One region of the Halomonas sp. KO116 genome, then DNA from elsewhere that is predicted to be linked to it. Evidence: predicted binding sites of a transcription regulator. Region 1 holds the regulator's gene; each other region holds the start of a gene.
What was found. Region 1 encodes FNR, which switches genes on or off when oxygen is low (the NO sensors DNR and NnrR bind a similar motif). Its sites were predicted from a motif close to TTGATNTANATCAA; they were not measured.
Positions count from the first base shown of each region.

Region 2: the regulator FNR is predicted to act here: its motif matches at 4,162-4,175, upstream of KO116_RS10215 (cytochrome-c peroxidase).
Region 3: the regulator FNR is predicted to act here: its motif matches at 3,877-3,890, upstream of KO116_RS08870 (OmpW/AlkL family protein).

Region 1 covers NZ_CP011052.1:1,160,253-1,166,965, reverse strand. The annotation lists gene hemN (oxygen-independent coproporphyrinogen III oxidase) at 1-1,333, shown strand, start outside; gene fnr (fumarate/nitrate reduction transcriptional regulator Fnr) at 1,416-2,159, shown strand; gene ttcA (tRNA 2-thiocytidine(32) synthetase TtcA) at 2,152-3,063, opposite strand; gene KO116_RS05415 (DNA polymerase III subunit epsilon) at 3,169-3,831, opposite strand; gene KO116_RS05410 (DUF294 nucleotidyltransferase-like domain-containing protein) at 3,828-5,672, opposite strand; gene KO116_RS05405 (DUF4212 domain-containing protein) at 6,347-6,607, shown strand; gene KO116_RS05400 (sodium:solute symporter family protein) at 6,614-6,713, shown strand, end outside.
Region 2 covers NZ_CP011052.1:2,202,581-2,209,293, reverse strand. The annotation lists rRNA gene KO116_RS10235 (23S ribosomal RNA) at 1-1,565, opposite strand, end outside; tRNA gene KO116_RS10230 (tRNA-Ala) at 1,833-1,908, opposite strand; tRNA gene KO116_RS10225 (tRNA-Ile) at 2,006-2,082, opposite strand; rRNA gene KO116_RS10220 (16S ribosomal RNA) at 2,294-3,826, opposite strand; gene KO116_RS10215 (cytochrome-c peroxidase) at 4,275-5,261, shown strand; gene KO116_RS10210 (adenosine deaminase) at 5,342-6,334, opposite strand; gene cydC (thiol reductant ABC exporter subunit CydC) at 6,384-6,713, opposite strand, start outside.
Region 3 covers NZ_CP011052.1:1,915,778-1,922,490, forward strand. The annotation lists gene rimK (30S ribosomal protein S6--L-glutamate ligase) at 1-868, opposite strand, end outside; gene KO116_RS08855 (ATP-dependent zinc protease family protein) at 912-1,352, opposite strand; gene KO116_RS08860 (DUF3549 family protein) at 1,389-2,426, opposite strand; gene KO116_RS08865 (YqcC family protein) at 2,740-3,072, shown strand; gene KO116_RS08870 (OmpW/AlkL family protein) at 3,165-3,788, opposite strand; gene putP (sodium/proline symporter PutP) at 4,058-5,548, opposite strand; gene putA (bifunctional proline dehydrogenase/L-glutamate gamma-semialdehyde dehydrogenase PutA) at 5,741-6,713, opposite strand, start outside.

The sequences.
Region 1 (6,713 bases):
CAGCGGACCACGCTACACGTCTTACCCCACGGCGCTGTCATTTCACGACCAATTCACCCCCGGTGACCTGACCCAGGCACTAGAGCGTAGCAATGCCAGTCAGCGTTCGCTGTCGCTGTATGTTCACGTGCCTTTTTGTCGCAAGATCTGTTTCTACTGCGCATGCAATAAAATCGCCACCAAGAACACCGCCCTGACCGAGCCCTACTTATCCCGACTCGACCGTGAAATGGTGCTGACCGCACGCCACTTGGATACCACACGACCGGTGAAGCAGTTGCACTGGGGTGGCGGAACACCGACGTTTCTTAACTTGAACCAGATGGGCGACCTGATTGATCGTTTGGATGCCCGGTTTGGCCTTTCGTCCTCTGCCGATCGCGATTACGCGATTGAAATAGACCCACGCGAAGCGGATGTATTTACGCTGCGCCACCTGCAATCGCTCGGTTTCAATCGCATCAGTTTAGGCGTGCAGGACTTAAGCCCGCTGGTGCAGAAAGCCATTAACCGTATTCAGCCACGAGTACTCACCGAGACGCTGATGGATGAAGCACACCGGCTGGGCTTTCGTTCGCTCAATCTCGATTTAATATACGGCTTGCCCTTTCAGACTGAAAAAAGCTTTGCAGACACCCTGCGTCAAGTGATCGAGTTAAATCCCGCACGGCTTTCTGTGTTTAACTACGCCCACATGCCCGAGCGCTTTGCCCCCCAGCGGCGGATTAACGTCGATGACCTGCCGGGTAGCGAAGAGAAGCTGGCAATTCTGCGCACCACGATAGAGATGCTCACCGCGGCTGGCTACGTACATATCGGGATGGATCACTTTGCCCGGCCTGACGATAGCCTGGCCATTGCCCAGCGCGACGGCTCGCTACAGCGCAACTTCCAAGGCTACTCCAGTCACGCCCAATGCGATTTAATCGGGCTTGGCGTTTCGGCGATTTCGCGCATTGATGACGTCTACGCGCAGAACCCGAGCGATCTGGCAAGCTACGAGGCGGCGTTGGATCAGGGCCAACTCGCCACTGTACGCGGCGTGCGGTTGAGCGACGACGACCTCATCCGTCGAGACGTGATTGAGCGGCTGATGTGCGATATGGGCATTGACCTGGCTGCGGTCAGCCAGCGCTGGAACATCGATGCCCCCCGCTATTTTGCCCCCGCGCTGGAGCGTTTACAGAGCGCCGAGCAAGATGGCCTACTGACCCGTAGTGGTGATCAACTTAGCGCCACGTCCATGGGTCGTCTGCTGGTGCGCCATTTAGCCATGGCGTTCGATACCCATCTTTCTGGGCAAATAGGGCAGCGCTACTCTAAGATTGTTTAATCACCTTATTGTAGGCATGCTAACGCCATCACAATAAGTAAGAATTTGCTAATTTTACCCTGACCCACTCAAGGAGCACCGCATGTTGGAACCTATGAGCAGCCGACGCTCGCTACTCCACGAAGCGCGCTGCCAAACCTGCAGCCTTAGCTCGCTGTGCCTGCCGCTTGCCCTTGAGTTGGACGATATGGGCCAGTTCGATGCCATTATTCGTCGTCGCGCACCGCTGAAAAAAGGCGAACCACTATTTCGCCAAAGCGATACTTTTACCAGCGTTTACGCGGTACGTTCGGGCAGTTTGAAACAAGTCACCTCAGAGGGAAACGGCAGCGAGCAACTGACCAATTTCTACCTCCCGAGCGAACTAGTGGGGTTGGACGGGATTGATGAGGAGCACTATCCAGGTAGCGTGATTGCCCTGGAAACGACCACCGTTTGCGAGATTCCCTTTGATCGCTTGGACTCACTCTCTGAGGAGTTGCCCGAACTGCGTGGCCAGCTGTATCGCAGCATGAGCAAAGAGTTACGCGATGACCGGCGCATGATGCGTCTGCTGTCGCGTAAAACCGCCGACCAGCGGCTGGCGAGCTTTTTGATTACCCTCTCGGATCGTTTTCGTCGCCGTGGCTACTCGCCCTACAGTTTCCGCCTTTCCATGCCCAGGGCCGATATCGGCAACTATTTGGGTTTAGCGGTGGAAACCGTCAGCCGGATTTTAAGCCGCTTCCAGCAGCAGAGCGTAATGGCGGTATCCGGGCGAGAGGTCAATATTCTTGATATGCAGCGCTTAATCACCCTCGCCGAAGAGGAGCAAAACGCTAGCTGACGTTAAATGCCTGGATACGCCCGGCCAGCAGCTCTGCCTGTTTGGCCTCTAAGCCTTCAAAATCGAAAAGGCTGCGGTCGGCCAACTGGGAAGGGGCAATATTAGTCACCGCCTTAAACATGCTCTCCAGGCGGCCGGGGAATTTTTTGTCCCACTCGGCGAGCATCTCTTTGACCACCTGGCGCTGCATATTGGGCTGCGAACCGCATAGATTGCAGGGAATAATCGGGAATTCCATCAGCCGTGAAAACTCGGCAATATCCGCCTCTTTACAGTAAGCCAACGGCCGAATGACGATATTTTTACCATCATCAGAAAGCAGCTTAGGCGGCATCGCTTTTAAGTTGCCGCCAAAGAACATATTGAGAAACAGCGTTTCAAGGATATCTTCGCGGTGGTGACCCAGGGCGATTTTATTGGCGCCAATCTCTTCAGCAAAACCATACAGCGAACCGCGGCGCAGACGTGAACAGAGCGCGCAAGTCGTTTTGCCTTCCGGGGTTTTCTCCTTCACCACCGAGTAGGTGTCGCGCTCGACAATGTGATACTCCACGCCCTGCTTATCCAGATACGCAGGCAGCACATGCTCGGGAAAACCGGGCTGTTTTTGATCCAGATTGACCGCTACCATTGAGAAATTGACCGGCGCGTTGCGCTGCAAGTTGCGCAAAATCTCCAGCATCGTATAGCTGTCTTTGCCGCCGGAGAGACAGACCATCACGCGGTCGCCTTCATTGATCATCTGGTAATCAATAATCGCATTGCCTACTTCTCGGCGCAGGCGCTTTTGCAGCTTGTTAAATTCACGTTTCTGCTTAGCATCAGCCAGCTCTGGCGAGTCTTGCTCAACATCAGCGAGGGCGGCTCCGAGGGAAGCAGGGTCAAAATGATCAAGAGATTGCATGGTATAAGCACTGCCGAGGGTGGAAGGCATTCAAGAAAAAGTGGCTGCTATTCTAACAACACTCACCGCCCTGACCCAACTACTCGTATGCAGCGCTGCCTATTACTAAGCAGCCTCCGCCATAATGCGCTGCAGGCGCATATACAGCAGCGCGCTGGAAGTGGCCTCACCTAACACACCCTGCATCCCCATCGCGGGTACTTGCCAGCACGCCAGCGCTTGAGCAAAGCTACTCGGTGCCTCTATCTCCGGGTGCAAGCGCCGCAGCTGGCGCTGATGCAGCTTTTCTACGTCGACCTGGGCATTGGGCAGCGCGAAATTCAACCGCTTTCTCAGCAACGCATTTAACGCGCCAATCCGCTGGTCTAACTGCCAGCCGACAATAGGTCGATTGCCAATAAACTCTACTAACGCATTTAAATTGTCGCGATTTGGCGCCGCCACACACCCCGCCTGACACAGCAGGTGATGGCGACGCAGCGATGCATGGTCAGCCTGCCCCGGTGCGCCTAACGTCAGCACAAAAGCACGGCTGGTACGCACCTGCTGTTGGCTAAGCACCACGGCGGCCAAACTGATCACAGGTGATGTCGGCGTAGGCGTTGATGTGCAGGCAAGCGCTACCAGCTCTTCGCCCATATAGGGCTGAAAGAGCCAGGCATAGGGAGAATCAGCACAGCGCCGCCGGTCGCTTTCGCGACGCAACAAGGTGCGTAAGGAACCGCTAAAAAGTGCCACGTGTCGATCTAACAGCCGTATTCCGCTCACGAATACTCCAAATGGTAACGATGGGAAAGCCGCTGCTTAAAGTCTTTGACAATATGCATCGCTTCACGCAATAGGTCGCGCTCAAGGGAAGAAAGATTTTGCACCACGACACGGTTAGCGCGACTGCTGTTTTGGGCGTTAGCTTCTTGAGCACCGACAGGCGTCTCCAACGCGGTTAGCTGCTGTTTAAGACGTAGCTCGGAAAACAGGGCCAACGCTTCGCCCAGGTCATCTGCAAAACGGCGATCCAATCGCCCATCGGCGGCCAGGGCATCCAAACGGTCAAACGTCGAGGTGGCTTGGATGCGCCGCTCAAGCGCCATGGTGCGCACGCCGTGAACAATGGGAAAAATACCGCCTTTCTTGATATCGATACCGTGCTGAGGCTTTTTCAGCGAGCCAAACAGCGTCAGCGGTGTGGAAAAACGTAGCGCCGTGCGCGCAAAGTACGAAAGCAACAGCTCATCACGAGAGCAGCGTTCAAATAGCTCTTCTCGTACACTGGCAAGCAGGCTGGGGTTACCGGCCACCGCATGGGCATCAAGCATGATCGCCAGCTTCATCAGGCTGTCACCATCCCGCTCGCTGGCCCATTTGGCAATATTGCTCTTCCACTGCGACACCGTGGCCACCCACTCAGGGTTTGAAACCATAATATTGCCGGGGCACGGCGGGTAGCCAAGCTGGATTAGGGTATCGGTGAGCGTTTGCATGTGGCTCAAAAGATCTGGCCACCGCGCGTCATCGGCTAAAATCAGACCATTATCCTGGTCTGTTTTTAGGATTTGCTCACCTCGCCCTTCGCTACCCATTACCATCATGCAGCTCTGGTCGCGATACTGTTCCTCTATCGTGAACTCCCAGGCCTTGCTCATGATCCGCCCGTTCAGCGCGGCGAGAAGATCCATCGCAAAACGCAGCTTTACGCCCTGGGCCATCAGCGCTTTTACCAGCTCCGGTGTACGTTGGCTGGCTGCCGACAGTGTCTCTAAACTGCTCGCCTGCTCGACCTGCAAACTCACCACGTAGCTGCGGCTTGAGAAATAGCTAAGCACGTCGGTGAGCTCGACGACGCCTTTTAAGACGTTTTGCTCGAGCACCACTACCCGCGTCACTTTATGGCGTGTCATTAAGACCAATACTTCAAACAAGTATTGTTCCGGCGCAACGGTGACCAGATTAAAATGGGCGAGCTCATCAAGCGGCGATGACACCGCACTACCGCCCAACACCAACCCATTGAGCAGGTCGGTTTTCGTCACCATGCCTAGCTTGCCTTGAGTCTCTACTAGCAGGCTATCAGCATAGCTATCGTTGAGCTGCTTCACCGCGCTGGCAATATCAGTAGCCGCCGCCATTAACAGCGGCGCACGCATACATTCGCTTACCTTGGCCAACATAAAACCCGCCATGGTGACGCCACCTTCGGCACGCTTTTCAGTCAGTAAGCGTGCTTTATGCGTCAACGATTGGCGAAAGAAATTACTGAAATCCGGGTAATGACGGCACAGCTGCTGAAACAACGCTTTGGGCAGTAGGTAACACAAGCACTCCTGCTCGGCCTTAAAACGATAGCGGCTTTTACCGTTAAGGATGCTGATCGCGCCAAATAGGTCCCCGGCCGTGTAATGGCCAATACGCGAGGTAGACGAGGGCAGCGTGGGGTCGATTTCTGCCACTTCACCCTTATGGATCAGATAAACAAACTCGCCCCCCTGTCCGGTCTCTAGAATTATTTCGTCGCGGTCAAAATACGCAAGGTCAATACCGCGACGAATGTGGTCACGTCCTTCATCGTCAAGAAGCGTGAACGGCAGTTGGGATAGATCCACATCGACCATTGTGCATGACCTCATTCAACTAAAGGCGAACTAGAAAATAAAGTAAATAAGCACTCCGCCCGACATTGATCCACATCAAAGGAGTCTTTCCAACGCTTCAAAAACTGTAATCGATTATTATGTGAAGGTGGCTGTACGGGTATAAAGGATTCACTTCCCAAGTAGCAAGTAGAACATTGTTATACCTTTAGCTATCACGCTAAGGTCGAAGCGACTTTTGATACGCGACCAAAGTATCGATACTCACTAACCGTCATTACCCATTAAAGGCAGCATATGTATTTAAAGTAGCCAATAACTGCTTTTATTTGCTTACTAGACTATCGTCCCATAGCCCTGGAAACGCCTACAAATTTCGCTTAAATAGCGTCTAAAAACTCGCACTTTCAACAACATGTAGCCCGCAGAAAGCCATTAAGCTGTTTATTGATACCAAAGTCTGGGATTTATTTTTTGGCGTTTATTGCCCAGTATTAACAATGAGTCATGCAGGGTAATCGCACGTCACTAACTAACTCGAAACTTCATATCGAATAATAAGGTGACGTGCCAAAAGAAGCTGACTCACCACTCCTAACGATTGAGTGGCTTTAGACGTGCGATTGCCCTGATGGGTCACACGCTATTCCTCGTGAACTTTCCCAACCTTAAAAACACAAGTGGAGAGCAACACAATGGCAGACGACAAAACCAATGCTGCTGAATACTGGAAAGCAAACGTCCGGTTAATTTTCGGATGCCTGGCCGTTTGGGCATTTGTTTCTTACGGATGCGCTATCCTTTTCCGCCCATTGCTCGCCGGCATTCCGATTGGCGGCACTGATCTTGGCTTCTGGTTTGCACAACAGGGCTCAATCCTAACGTTTATCGTGCTGATCTTCTTCTACTCCTGGAAGATGAATAAGCTCGATCAAAAATTTGGCCTTGGGGAGTAAGCCGGTATGAGCCAGTTTGCAATTAACTTACTGTTCGTCGGCGCCTCCTTTGCCTTGTATATAGGCATTGCGATTTGGGCGCGCGCCGGCTCAACGAAAGACTTCT
Region 2 (6,713 bases), 1.0 Mb from region 1:
TAGAGGCTTTTCCTGGAAGCGTGGCATCAGTGACTTCCTGACCGTGGTCAGTTCGTTTCGTGTCTCGGCCTTAAGGGTCCGGATTTGCCTAAACCCTCAGCCTACTCACTTTCACCAGGACAACCAACGCCTGGCTCACCTAGCCTTCTTCGTCCCCCCATCGCAACCATGTCCGGTACGGGAATATTGACCCGTTTCCCATCGACTACGCCTTTCGGCCTCGCCTTAGGGGCCGACTCACTCTGCTCCGATTAGCGTCGAACAGAAACCCTTGGTCTTCCGGCGAGGGAGTTTTTCACTCCCTTTATCGTTACTCATGTCAGCATTCGCACTCGTGATACCTCCAGCAGACTTCTCAATCCACCTTCATTGGCGTACACGACGCTCCTCTACCGCTCATCCTAAAAGGATGAACCCGTAGCTTCGGTACCTGGTTTAGCCCCGTTACATCTTCCGCGCAGGCCGACTCGACTAGTGAGCTATTACGCTTTCTTTAAAGGATGGCTGCTTCTAAGCCAACCTCCTAGCTGTCTGAGCCTTCCCACATCGTTTCCCACTTAACCAGGATTTCGGGACCTTAGCTGACGGTCTGGGTTGTTTCCCTTTTCACGACGGACGTTAGCACCCGCCGTGTGTCTCCCACGCGTTACTCACCGGTATTCGGAGTTTGCCTCGGGTTGGTAAGTCGGGATGACCCCCTAGCCGAAACAGTGCTCTACCCCCGGCGGTACTACATGAGGCGCTACCTAAATAGCTTTCGAGGAGAACCAGCTATCTCCGAGCTTGATTAGCCTTTCACTCCGATCCACAAGTCATCCAAATCTTTTTCAACAGATCCTGGTTCGGGCCTCCAGTTGATGTTACTCAACCTTCACCCTGCTCATGGATAGATCGCTCGGTTTCGGGTCTATATCCAGCGACTGTGTCGCCCAGTTAAGACTCGGTTTCCCTACGGCTCCCCTATACGGTTAACCTCGCCACTGAATATAAGTCGCTGACCCATTATACAAAAGGTACGCCGTCACCCAACAAGTGGGCTCCGACTGCTTGTACGCACACGGTTTCAGGATCTATTTCACTCCCCTCTCCGGGGTTCTTTTCGCCTTTCCCTCACGGTACTGGTTCACTATCGGTCAGCCAGGAGTATTTAGCCTTGGAGGATGGTCCCCCCGTCTTCAGTCAAGGTTTCTCGTGCCCCGACCTACTCGATTTCACATGATCAGATTTTCGACTACGGGGCTATCACCCGCTACGGCCAGACTTCCCAATCTGTTCGCCTAATCAGTCTCATGCTTAAGGGCTGGTCCCCGTTCGCTCGCCGCTACTAGGGGAATCTCGGTTGATTTCTTTTCCTCAGGGTACTTAGATGTTTCAGTTCCCCTGGTTCGCCTCGTACACCTATGTATTCAGTGCACGATACTCATCTTATGATGAGTGGGTTTCCCCATTCAGAAATGCCCGGGTCACAGGTTGTTGCCACCTCACCGAGCCTTATCGCAGGCTACCACGTCTTTCATCGCCTCTGGCTGCCTAGGCATCCACCGTGTGCGCTTCATTGCTTGACCCTATAACCCGAAGGAGTCTGGATGTCGCAATGATCACGTTTCATTTTGCCGGATACGCTGACGCGTATCACAATTTAAGAAGCACTTCTTGCGAAGTGTTCTTGTCAGCATGATATACATTGTTAAAGAGCAGCTGTTCAATGAACAGTGATAAAGCGGCATTCTGTAGCTATAGCAACACTTATAGCGACTACAGCGCAGCGACTTATCAATGGTCACGAAACATTCACAAACGGTATTGAGGTTAAAACAGGATAGTAAAGGAAATGGTGGAGCCAAGCGGGATCGAACCGCTGACCTCCTGCGTGCAAGGCAGGCGCTCTCCCAGCTGAGCTATGGCCCCAATACTAACATCACGCAAATTTGTGTAAGACGAGGCGCATTATTGCGACGCATAGCCTGCTATGCGAGTAATAATGCAACGACGTATTACGCAAATTTGGTGGGTCTGGGCAGACTTGAACTGCCGACCTCACCCTTATCAGGGGTGCGCTCTAACCAACTGAGCTACAGACCCATTTACTGACTACTCTTACAACCGCGTCGGCTGGCCGACCTCACCCTGCTTTCCATTTAAGGTCAGGGGGTGCGCTCTAACCAACTGAGCTACAGACCCGGCTATTTAACCATTACGCTTAAAAGTCACGTAACAGCTAAACTAACTACCGTTTGCTCTATATCTGATCAGGTAATTCATTGTGGACGCTTACCAACGGTGACGCATCGTTTAAGGAGGTGATCCAGCCGCAGGTTCCCCTACGGCTACCTTGTTACGACTTCACCCCAGTCATGAACCACACCGTGGTGATCGCCCTCTTGCGTTAGGCTAACCACTTCTGGTGCAGTCCACTCCCATGGTGTGACGGGCGGTGTGTACAAGGCCCGGGAACGTATTCACCGTGACATTCTGATTCACGATTACTAGCGATTCCGACTTCACGGAGTCGAGTTGCAGACTCCGATCCGGACTGAGACCGGCTTTAAGGGATTCGCTGACTCTCGCGAGCTCGCAGCCCTTTGTACCGGCCATTGTAGCACGTGTGTAGCCCTACCCGTAAGGGCCATGATGACTTGACGTCGTCCCCACCTTCCTCCGGTTTGTCACCGGCAGTCTCCTTAGAGTTCCCACCATTACGTGCTGGCAAATAAGGACAAGGGTTGCGCTCGTTACGGGACTTAACCCAACATTTCACAACACGAGCTGACGACAGCCATGCAGCACCTGTCTTACAGTTCCCGAAGGCACACCAGAATCTCTTCCGGCTTCTGTAGATGTCAAGGGTAGGTAAGGTTCTTCGCGTTGCATCGAATTAAACCACATGCTCCACCGCTTGTGCGGGCCCCCGTCAATTCATTTGAGTTTTAACCTTGCGGCCGTACTCCCCAGGCGGTCGACTTATCGCGTTAACTTCGCCACAAAGTGCTCTAGGCACCCAACGGCTGGTCGACATCGTTTACGGCGTGGACTACCAGGGTATCTAATCCTGTTTGCTACCCACGCTTTCGCACCTCAGTGTCAGTGTCAGTCCAGAAGGCCGCCTTCGCCACTGGTATTCCTCCCGATCTCTACGCATTTCACCGCTACACCGGGAATTCTACCTTCCTCTCCTGCACTCTAGCCTGACAGTTCCGGATGCCGTTCCCAGGTTGAGCCCGGGGCTTTCACAACCGGCTTATCAAGCCACCTACGCGCGCTTTACGCCCAGTAATTCCGATTAACGCTTGCACCCTCCGTATTACCGCGGCTGCTGGCACGGAGTTAGCCGGTGCTTCTTCTGCGAGTGATGTCTTTCCTACCGGGTATTAACCGACAGGCGTTCTTCCTCGCTGAAAGTGCTTTACAACCCGAGGGCCTTCTTCACACACGCGGCATGGCTGGATCAGGGTTGCCCCCATTGTCCAATATTCCCCACTGCTGCCTCCCGTAGGAGTTCGGGCCGTGTCTCAGTCCCGATGTGGCTGATCATCCTCTCAGACCAGCTACGGATCGTTGCCTTGGTAAGCCATTACCTTACCAACTAGCTAATCCGACATAGGCTCATCCAATAGCGGGAGCCGAAGCCCCCTTTCTCCCGTAGGACGTATGCGGTATTAGCCTGGGTTTCCCCAGGTTATCCCCCACTATCGGGCAGATTCCTATGCATTACTCACCCGTCCGCCGCTCGTCAGCATCTAGCAAGCTAGATCTGTTACCGCTCGACTTGCATGTGTTAGGCCTGCCGCCAGCGTTCAATCTGAGCCATGATCAAACTCTTCAGTTTAAGATCTATGCGGTTCTTACCTGCCACTCGAAAGTGACAGAAGCGAACCAAACTTGGCTCAAGGTTCAAACGAATTCATTCAAAACAGGTTTCGAAAAACCTTATTGCTTGAGTCGCTTGCCTTGATATTGGGTGATTTGTCACCAACGTCAGCAAGCGCCCACATGAATTACCTGATCAAATTGTTAAAGAGCTAGTCGATGAGGCCGTGCCCCGTTGACGTGTGCGTATACTACCCGATCCACCGCTAGGGTCAACAGTGATTTGAACATTTATGACTAAAAGTCGTTAAAGATTAGGGCTCACCCTGCACGCACTATAAAGCAATGCAAGATTTGATCTGGGTCAAAACGGCTATCCCCCTCTCCCATAAGCTTACAGATAGTGGACGTTGAGGCTCTTCGCACGAAGCCCAAAACGCCGATTATAAAAGCGAGGGAGATTAAACATGACCATAAAAGCCACCTTACTACCCGCACTGGCGGCCAGCAGCTTTCTTGCTGCAAGCTTAGCCATGGCTGACGATGGCTTGGAAAATTACCGCCAACGTTTCGAGGCACTGCCTTACCTTCCACCAATCCCTGCGGACAACTCATTAACAGAGGAGAAGGTAGAACTCGGTAACATGCTGTTCTTTGAACCACGCATCTCGTCAAGTGGCGTTATCAGCTGTGCCACCTGCCACAATCCAGCGCTAGGCTGGGCTGACCGAATTCCCCGCGCTGTTGGCCACGATGGGCAGGTCGGTGAACGTAATACCCCCACCGTGTTGAACAGTGGCTTTTTAGGATCACAATTTTGGGATGGCCGAGAGCCTGATTTAGAAGGCCAAGCACTGGGCCCTATTGAAGCACCGGTGGAAATGGCGATGGATCTGGAAATGGCCCTGGAGCGGCTGGTGGGATTCGAGCTCTATCAGGAAAAATTCAACGCCGCCTATCCTGATCAAGAAGAACCTATCACCGATGATAATCTGGCCCACGCGTTAGCCGCTTTCCAACGTACGCTCAATACACCCAACTCACCTTTTGATCGTTACCTACACGGTGATTTAGAGGCAATTAACCAACAAGCCAAAGACGGTATGGTGGCTTTTGTTGATAATGGCTGTATCGCCTGCCATCGCGGTCCTGCTTTAACCGATAGCCAATTTCATGCGATTCAGGTTCCAGGCTCAACCGATTTAGGTCGTTACGTAGTCACCGAAGAAGAGAGTGATAAGTACCGTTTCAGGACACCTACGCTGCGCAATGTGGCGGTGACGTATCCATATATGAATAACGGAGCGACTGAGACACTGAAAGAAGCGGTCGCTATAATGGGCAAAGAAATGCTCGGACGGGAGTTTGATGATGACACTATTAGTGCTATTACCGCGTTTCTCAATACACTAACCGGTGAAATGCCTGATTTTGACGTACCTGCATTGCCCTAAACTATCGTTTTAATCCGACACTTAAAACTATCGCCTCAATGCGAACAACCGCCTGATCAGCGCGACCAAGCGGTTTGATGTTATACAGCAGCCAAACGAGCCAGCAACTCTTCGCGACGCTTTGGAGTAACAAAAGCTTCTTCAATAGCATTGCAGGTTAGCTGACGAAATACCGCTTCATCCCAACCAAACGCCTCGACGCAAGCAAGGTGGTTGGTCAGCATCCCGCCTCCAAAATAGGCGGGATCATCCGAGCTAATCGTTACCTTGAGCCCTTCAGCCAACAGCTTAGGAAGCGGATGATCACGCAGATCTTCCACCACCTTTAAACTCACGTTAGAAAGTGGGCAGACCGTTAATACAATTTGCTCGCTGCGCAAACGTTCAACTACCTCATTACTTTCCAAACACCGCACACCATGATCGATACGTTGAACATCAAGAAGATCCAGGGCTTCTTGAATATATTCTGCTGGGCCTTCCTCTCCTGCATGGGCCACACGAACAAGGCCAAGCTGCTTAGCGCGCTCAAATAAATCCACAAACCCAGCAGGCGGATTATTTTGCTCAGCACTGTCTAAGCCGATCGCATCCAGCAGCTTCCAATACGGAGCCGCTTGCTCCAGGACATGTAACGCCTCCTCAGCAGGGCGATCACGTAGAAAAGCCATAATCATGCCGATAGAGAGATCGAGAGTTTCTTCAGCTTCCTGCTTGGCTTTTAATAATCCCCCCATGACCACTTCAAGGGGAACGCCACGTTGCAGATGCGCCTGAGGGTCAAAGTGCATGTCGATATGAACAACACCTTCCTCCCGCGCACGCTTGAAATAATCCATCGCCAGGTCATAAAAGTCTTCTTCATTACGAAGCACGTTCATGCCTTGAAAATAGAGGTTTAGAAACCCCTGCAGATCGCTGAAATGATAAGCATTTTTAGCTTCTTGAACAGTCGCATAAGGCAAATCAATGCCATTGCGCTGCGCTAACGCAAACATTAATTCTGGTTCCAATGAGCCTTCGATGTGCAAATGGAGCTCTACTTTGGGAAGGTCGCGTAAAAATTCGTGCATGGAGGGCTCCTAGCTGCCTTATCAATTAATTAATGTCATTCATTATCGATTATTTCAGCGGGCATTGGCTAAGTTTACCGGCATCTAAATGCCAGTGGTACTCGATCCCAGGCAATAGTTTTAGCGAACTCACTTGATGTAGAAAGAAGATAGCCGTTCGATTAATCAGCCATTTATCCAAGGAAGCCGCAATATGCTTAGCTGTCGCTGAATCAACACCAGCAAACGGCTCGTCTAGAATCACGACTTGAGGGTTACTTAGCATCAGACGCGCTAAAGCTAAACGCCTGCCCTGACCACCCGAGAGCTGATGACCTTTCTCCCCCACCGCTGTCGCCAACCCTTTTGGCAACTGCTCAACCCAACTGTCCATCGCTAC
Region 3 (6,713 bases), 760 kb from region 1:
CGTTTCTTTCAATGTGTTCAATGATCATTCCTGCAATATCTTTGCCAGTGGCGTTCTCAATGCCCTGCAAACCAGGCGAAGAGTTAACCTCCATAATCACCGGGCCGTGATTCGAGCGTAGCAAGTCGACACCAGCAACGCGCAGGCCCATGGCCTTGGCTGCACGGATCGCCGTTGAACGCTCTTCAGGAGTGATTCGGATCACGCTGGCAGAGCCTCCGCGGTGTAGGTTCGAGCGAAACTCACCATCCGCCGCCTGACGCTTCATTGAGGCGACTACTTTATCGCCGATTACAAAGCAGCGGATATCGGCGCCACGCGCTTCTTTTATATACTCCTGCACCATGATATTGGCTTTCATACCCATGAAAGCCTGAATCACAGACTCTGCCGCTTGGTTAGTTTCAGCCAATACCACGCCAATCCCCTGGGTACCTTCCAACAGCTTAATAACGAGCGGAGCACCTTTGACCATGGTGATCAGGTCGGGAATGTCGTCCGGCGAGTGGGCAAAGCCGGTGATCGGCAGTCCCAGCCCTTTGCGTGATAGTAACTGCAGCGAACGCAATTTGTCCCTGGAACGGGTGATGGAGACGTTATCGTTGATAACGTAGGTGCCCATCATCTCAAACTGACGTAACAGCGCGCAGCCATAAAAGGTGACTGATGCACCAATCCGTGGGATAACCGCATCGAAAGGCTCAATCTCTTGGCCTTTATAGTGGATCGAAGGGTGATGCGAGGTAATGCTCATATAGCAGCGCAGCGTGTCCACCACACGAGCGGTATGCCCACGCTGCTCTGCAGCTTCAACCAGGCGGCGTGTAGAGTACAAATTACGGTTGCGCGATAGCAGAGCGATATGCATGTAGGTGACTCCGAGTCTAAACAAAGGCGGTTAATAAAAGGGGTTAAGGCTCACCGTGCAAAAATGCCGCACCAGGTGCAATTAGCAGGCGGCGCATGGCGCGGCGTCCTAGTAGCATTGGGTGGCGCATATTGCTGCGGTCAGTCAGGGTCAGTTCAACCGGAAAATTCAAATCACCCATTTGCATTGGGGTACGTATTACATAGCGCCACTCGCTATGCCCGTTTGAGCTGGTGACTCGGCGTCGATCATGCAAATGTAGATTGTAGCGGTGGGCGGGTGTTGTTGGCCCAGCGCTGTGGGTAATAAAACTTACCCATAGTTGACCATGTTCATCTTCATGTGTCTCTATCTCTTCTGCATGCAGGGCAGAAGTACGCGCACCAGTGTCCGCTTTACAGCATAGGTGAAGCCCTAGCTCAGGTAACGTCACCATTTCACGGCGTCCAATGACCGCCTTGGCCTGATAGGGTAATTCCTTCACGGCTCACTCCTTGCAATTAAAAATGACAACATCAAATCAAGCCTTTCTCTGCGACATCATCATGCTCAAACGGTGTTGAATATAAGAGCCTTCGGGCGCATCACGCATGGCCATCATGACCGGTAAGCGTAGCCGTGGGATGAGTGCAAGATCACGCACTACCGCGGCAAAATCAGTACGCTCATCTTCCGCCAAACGCTGTAGAAAAAGAGGTAAGCGTTCCGCGTCTTCAAGATACACCCAGCCACGCCCGGCAATGGCAGCCAGCACATCCGGCCCACAAACGGTGGTGTCTTTAAGTAAGGCGGAGTACCAATTGCCCACCGCGGTTGTATCCGTATTACCCACGGCGCGCAGACAAGCACATAAGGTTTCAATATCGCCCGCTTGTGCGGCGGCTTCGCCACGACGTTGCAGCGCGGCGACTAATGCCTGTGGCAATGGCTGGTGCTCTAAACAGTAGCACACGGAGTTAATAACGGCGGTAGGTAGGTCAGGCAGTCTCAGGGCTAACGTGTCAGCGTCAGGCGACTCCATACGCACGACGTAATCGGCAATTCCCTGTAACCCTAATGCCTGCCAATCAATCGCCTGCTGGCCGCTCAAGTAATCCTCAATCGGCTCAAAATGCTGGCTGGCAGGTAGCCCTGCGTCATAAGTTGCACGGGCATTGAACATTGCTTGAAAGGTAACGCTGGGCGTAAAGGCGAGGGGATTATCCTTCATTAAGTGGTCTACGTCCGCTGTTTCTTCACGTCCCACCTGAGAAACAGCTCGACCTAATGTTTCCAGCAGACGATTTAAAAACGCATCACGCTGAGCTGGGGCAAGTATCCCCTGTTCATCTAGTGGCAGGGCTAAAAACCAAATGGCAGGTTCGGGCATATCCCCCAAACGGAATAGAATGGCTAAACGTGCTTGGCCTTGCCAAGGTTCTGGCCACGCCAGTTCGCCACGCTCAAAGGCGGCGAGGGACTCCCGTGGGCAGGCGACCACATGGCGCCCCATATGGTAAAGGGAAACCTCTGCGCCGCTACGGGTAAAAAACTCATCAAGGGTTTGAATCGGTTGCATGACATCCTTCCGCGTTGCAAGCCTGCACTCTACCTTGATGATGGGTCACTGTCAGCCGCAAAGGCGGATAAATACCGGCCAATGGGGATGCCTTACATGACAGTGTGGTTAAAAAGTAAACAACTGTGCGAAAGGCCCATGAGAGCGAGCGCTGCGACACCTTTCCATAGTTTATCCACAGGCTCGTGCAGGTTTTCTGTGGGTCTATGGATAACTCTTCACAAGTAACCTTGATTGGCAAGCAGCCAGCCGAATGGGGATAATGGTAATAAGATACGATTTTTAATTTTACGAGGTAGTTACAAACGACGTTATGAGTACTTTTCAACCGCTACAGACAGCACTTCTAGAACTTGAAGCCGCGATGAAAGCCGCCGATCTATGGCGTATGCCAACACCTGACGCTGATGCATTCGCCAGCCAGCAGCCGTTTTGCATTGATACAATGTCACTGCCTCAATGGGTGCGCTTTGTATTCATTGCTCGCTTAAACGCCTTGATTGAGGCCCGTGCCGCCATGCCGGCCAAGTGCGAAGTGGCTCCCGCTGTGGCCGCGTATTTGCAGCAGGAGAAAACACCTGCCCACCATCAACTGCTTGTTGTACGCGCGGTAGAAAAAGTCGACCAGTTAGTCACTGAAAGCTGAACGGTATTTAAAGATGAAAGCGGTTTAAAATACAAAGCCTGCCGCAAGGCAGGCTTTGTAAATTACATCCCTCATAACGCTTTTGAAGGCGCTTAGAAGCGGTAGCTGAGGCCAGCCATTACCACTACTGGGTCGATCTCAACGGTGCCCGCCTCTACGCCGCCCACCTTGGCATCGGAATCGATATCGATGTACCACGCCGCAGCATTTAACGCCCAATGTTCATCAATCAGCAGGTCGATACCTACTTGACCCGCTGCGCCCCAGGAGTCGTCAAGCTCCAATGACGCGCCGATATCGGTTTTTTCGTCAGAGAAGCGGGTGTAGTTAATACCGGCGCCGACATAAGGCTGAATACGGGCCTCGGTACCCCCTAACGGGTAGTACTGTAGTGTGAGGGTAGGTGGCAAGTGCTTGGTAGAGCCATCGGTCACGCCTTCCACCTGCAGGTCGTGTTTGAAGGGTAGCGCGGCCAGCAGCTCGACGCCCATTTTGTCGTGGAAGCGATAGCCTAACGTGAAGGCAAAATTCGTCTCCGCATCGACATTAACATCGGCGCCTAATATCTCACCGTTATTGCTTGTCGGGTCCACTTTTGCAACACCCACGCGGGTAAAAAAGTCACCCGCGCCATAGGCGAATACCTGGCTGCTGGTCATCAAAGCCGCAGCGGCAATACTGGAAATGAGTAGGGTGGAAAAGGCGGCTTTACGCATGAGTTGACTCCTAGTGGCATTGCTAAGCGGCTATGAATGAGCCACTTCATGATGTTTAAGAGTCTAATAAAGTGGTGATCCCTGGTTATTGATCTAGGGCAAGGGTTGGCTGTCTTAACGCCAGATCCGTTATTCACAACATGAACGGCAGGCATAAAAAGGCCACCCGAAGGTGGCCCGATCACATATAGCGCAGAAGAGCTGTAATGTAGAGACCTTCCTGTTGTCGATATATCTGACACGCAAAGGTCTCATGAACAACTTATTGGTTAGCGAGTGATGTGCTGATATTCACCCGCATCGGCCGTCATACTGCTCACTACCAGAATGGCAATAAAGGAAGCGATGAAGCCGGGAATGATCTCATACACACCGGGACCACCCATAAATTCACCGTTCCAGCCCAATGCAATCCAGATCATGACGGTAGCGGCACCCACTACCATGCCAGCGATAGCGCCAGCACCGTTCGTGCGCGACCACATCAGCGACAAGATAATCAGCGGACCAAACGCAGCACCAAAGCCTGCCCAGGCATTACTGACTAGCCCCAGTACCTGTGAATCCGGGTCTGACGCGATAACGGCCGCTACCAAGCCAACCAGTACGACACTGATCCGGCCTACGCCCACACACTCTTTATCGGTCGCTTCTTTACGAAAGAACAGGCGATAGAAGTCCTCGGTCAGTGATGAAGAAGCCACCAGCAGTTGGCTGGAAATGGTACTCATGACCGCTGCCAGCAGAGCAGCATAGAGGAAGCCAGTGATCAGCGGATGGAACAGCAGCTCGGCTAGGATAATAAAGATCGTTTCCGGATCTTCTACGTCCATGCCATTACGAACTGCGTAGGCACGTCCAAACACGCCCAGAGAGACTGCGCCAATTAGCGAGATGGCCATCCAGCTCATGCCGATATTGCGGGCAATAGGCACATCTTTCAGCGTTCGGATAGCCATGAAGCGCACAATGATATGGGGTTGGCCAAAATAACCCAGGCCCCAGGTAACGGCAGAGAGCCAGCCGATAAAGGTCAATCCTTCTGTCCATGACAGTAGCGTGGGGTCGACCTCATTGAGTGTCTGTGACGCTTGGGTGAAACCACCGCCACCTTCGCCAAACAGCACCACCGCTGGCATGATCACCAAGGCCAGCATCATGATGCAGCCTTGCACGAAGTCCGTCATGCTCACGGCCAGGAAACCGCCGACCACGGTATAGACCAGCACCACACCCAGCGTAATGATGATGCCCGTAGCGTAATCGCTCAGGCCACCAATGTTGATGACGCCAGCAAAGGCGCTTTCGAACAGCTTACCGCCTGCCACTAAGCCTGACGCCGTATATACCGCGAAAAAGATAACGATGACGATGGCGGATACCGTCCTCAGCGACATTGACCGAGTCGGGAACCGGTTGGCCAAGAAAGCTGGAATCGTAATCGCATTGCCATAGTGAACCGTCTGTTCACGCAAGCGCGGTGCCACCAGTACCCAGTTAAAGAAGGCACCCACGAACAGGCCGATACCGATCCAGGCCGAGCCCAAGCCGGATACGAACATCGCCCCGGGTAACCCCAGCAGCAACCACCCGCTCATGTCTGAAGCGCCAGCCGACAGGGCCGCCACCTTTGGGCTAAGGGTCCGGCCACCTAGCATGTAATCTTCCGAGGTGGATGTGGATTTGCGCATAGCATAAAGGCCGATGCCAATCATGAGCGCAAAGTAAGCAAAAAGGCTGATCCAAACGCCAATAGCCATAAAAAAGTCTCCTGTTTCTTAGTTATTAAGTCGGACGTAGCGCCGACAGGTTAGTGCGCTTACCGAGAAGAGTGGGTTGTGGCACAGTCTTGTTGTTAATGGCTATTATTCCCTTTTCCTGTTCACTTGACGTACCCCAGCAAACGTCAGGCTGGGGTGAGGTCGGAGAAATTTGTGGGTGGGATGAGCGGCTCACTCATCACCCAGCGCCAGTAGTGACGCGTTCCCGCCTAAAGCAGCAGTGTTATTAGTAATCGTTTTTTCAGTTACAAAGCGCTGCAGGTAGTGAAGGCCGCCAGCTTTTGGCCCTGTACCAGAAAGCCCTTGACCACCAAACGGTTGAACGCCCACCACAGCCCCAATGATATTACGGTTGATGTACACATTGCCCACGCGCATTTTCTGCGCTATTTCAGCGGCGAATGATTCGTTACGGCTATGTACGCCAAACGTCAGGCCGTAATTTCGACCGTTAATGTCATTGATAACTTTATCAAGCTCACTGGCTTTGTAACGCACGATATGCAGTATGGGCCCGAACTGCTCGCGCGTGAGTGAATCGATGCTATCAATCGTGAAGGCGACAGGCGCCACGAACGTGCCATCTTGAGTATGCTCAGCAGCCATCGGTGTTTCGGCGACCAGCCGATTTTCGGCTTTGAGTTTTTCGATGTGCTCCATTAAGCCTTTACGCGCCTCTTCATCGATCACCGGCCCCACATCGGTGCCTAAATCGCGAGGATCGCCAATGCGCAGTTCATTCATCGCGCCTTTAAGGATTTCAATGACCCGGTCGGCAACATCGTCTTGTAGATACAGTACCCGCAGCGCCGAGCAGCGCTGCCCAGCGCTCTGAAAGGCCGACTGAATCACATCTACTACCACCTGTTCAGGTAGGGCAGTAGAATCGACAATCATGGCGTTCATGCCGCCGGTTTCCGCAATCAGGGTGGCTAGCGGGGCATTTTCTCGTGCCGCCAAAGCGCGGTTGATAATTTGTGCGGTGTCGGTGCCACCGGTGAAGACGACTCCGGTGATCCGCGGGTCGGAGGTCAGCACGCTACCTACTGTGGGGCCGTCACCGGGCAGTAGTTGGACGACATCACGGGGCATGCCCGCTTCGTGGAGCAGCTCAATAACACGATGCGCGACGATAGACGTCTGT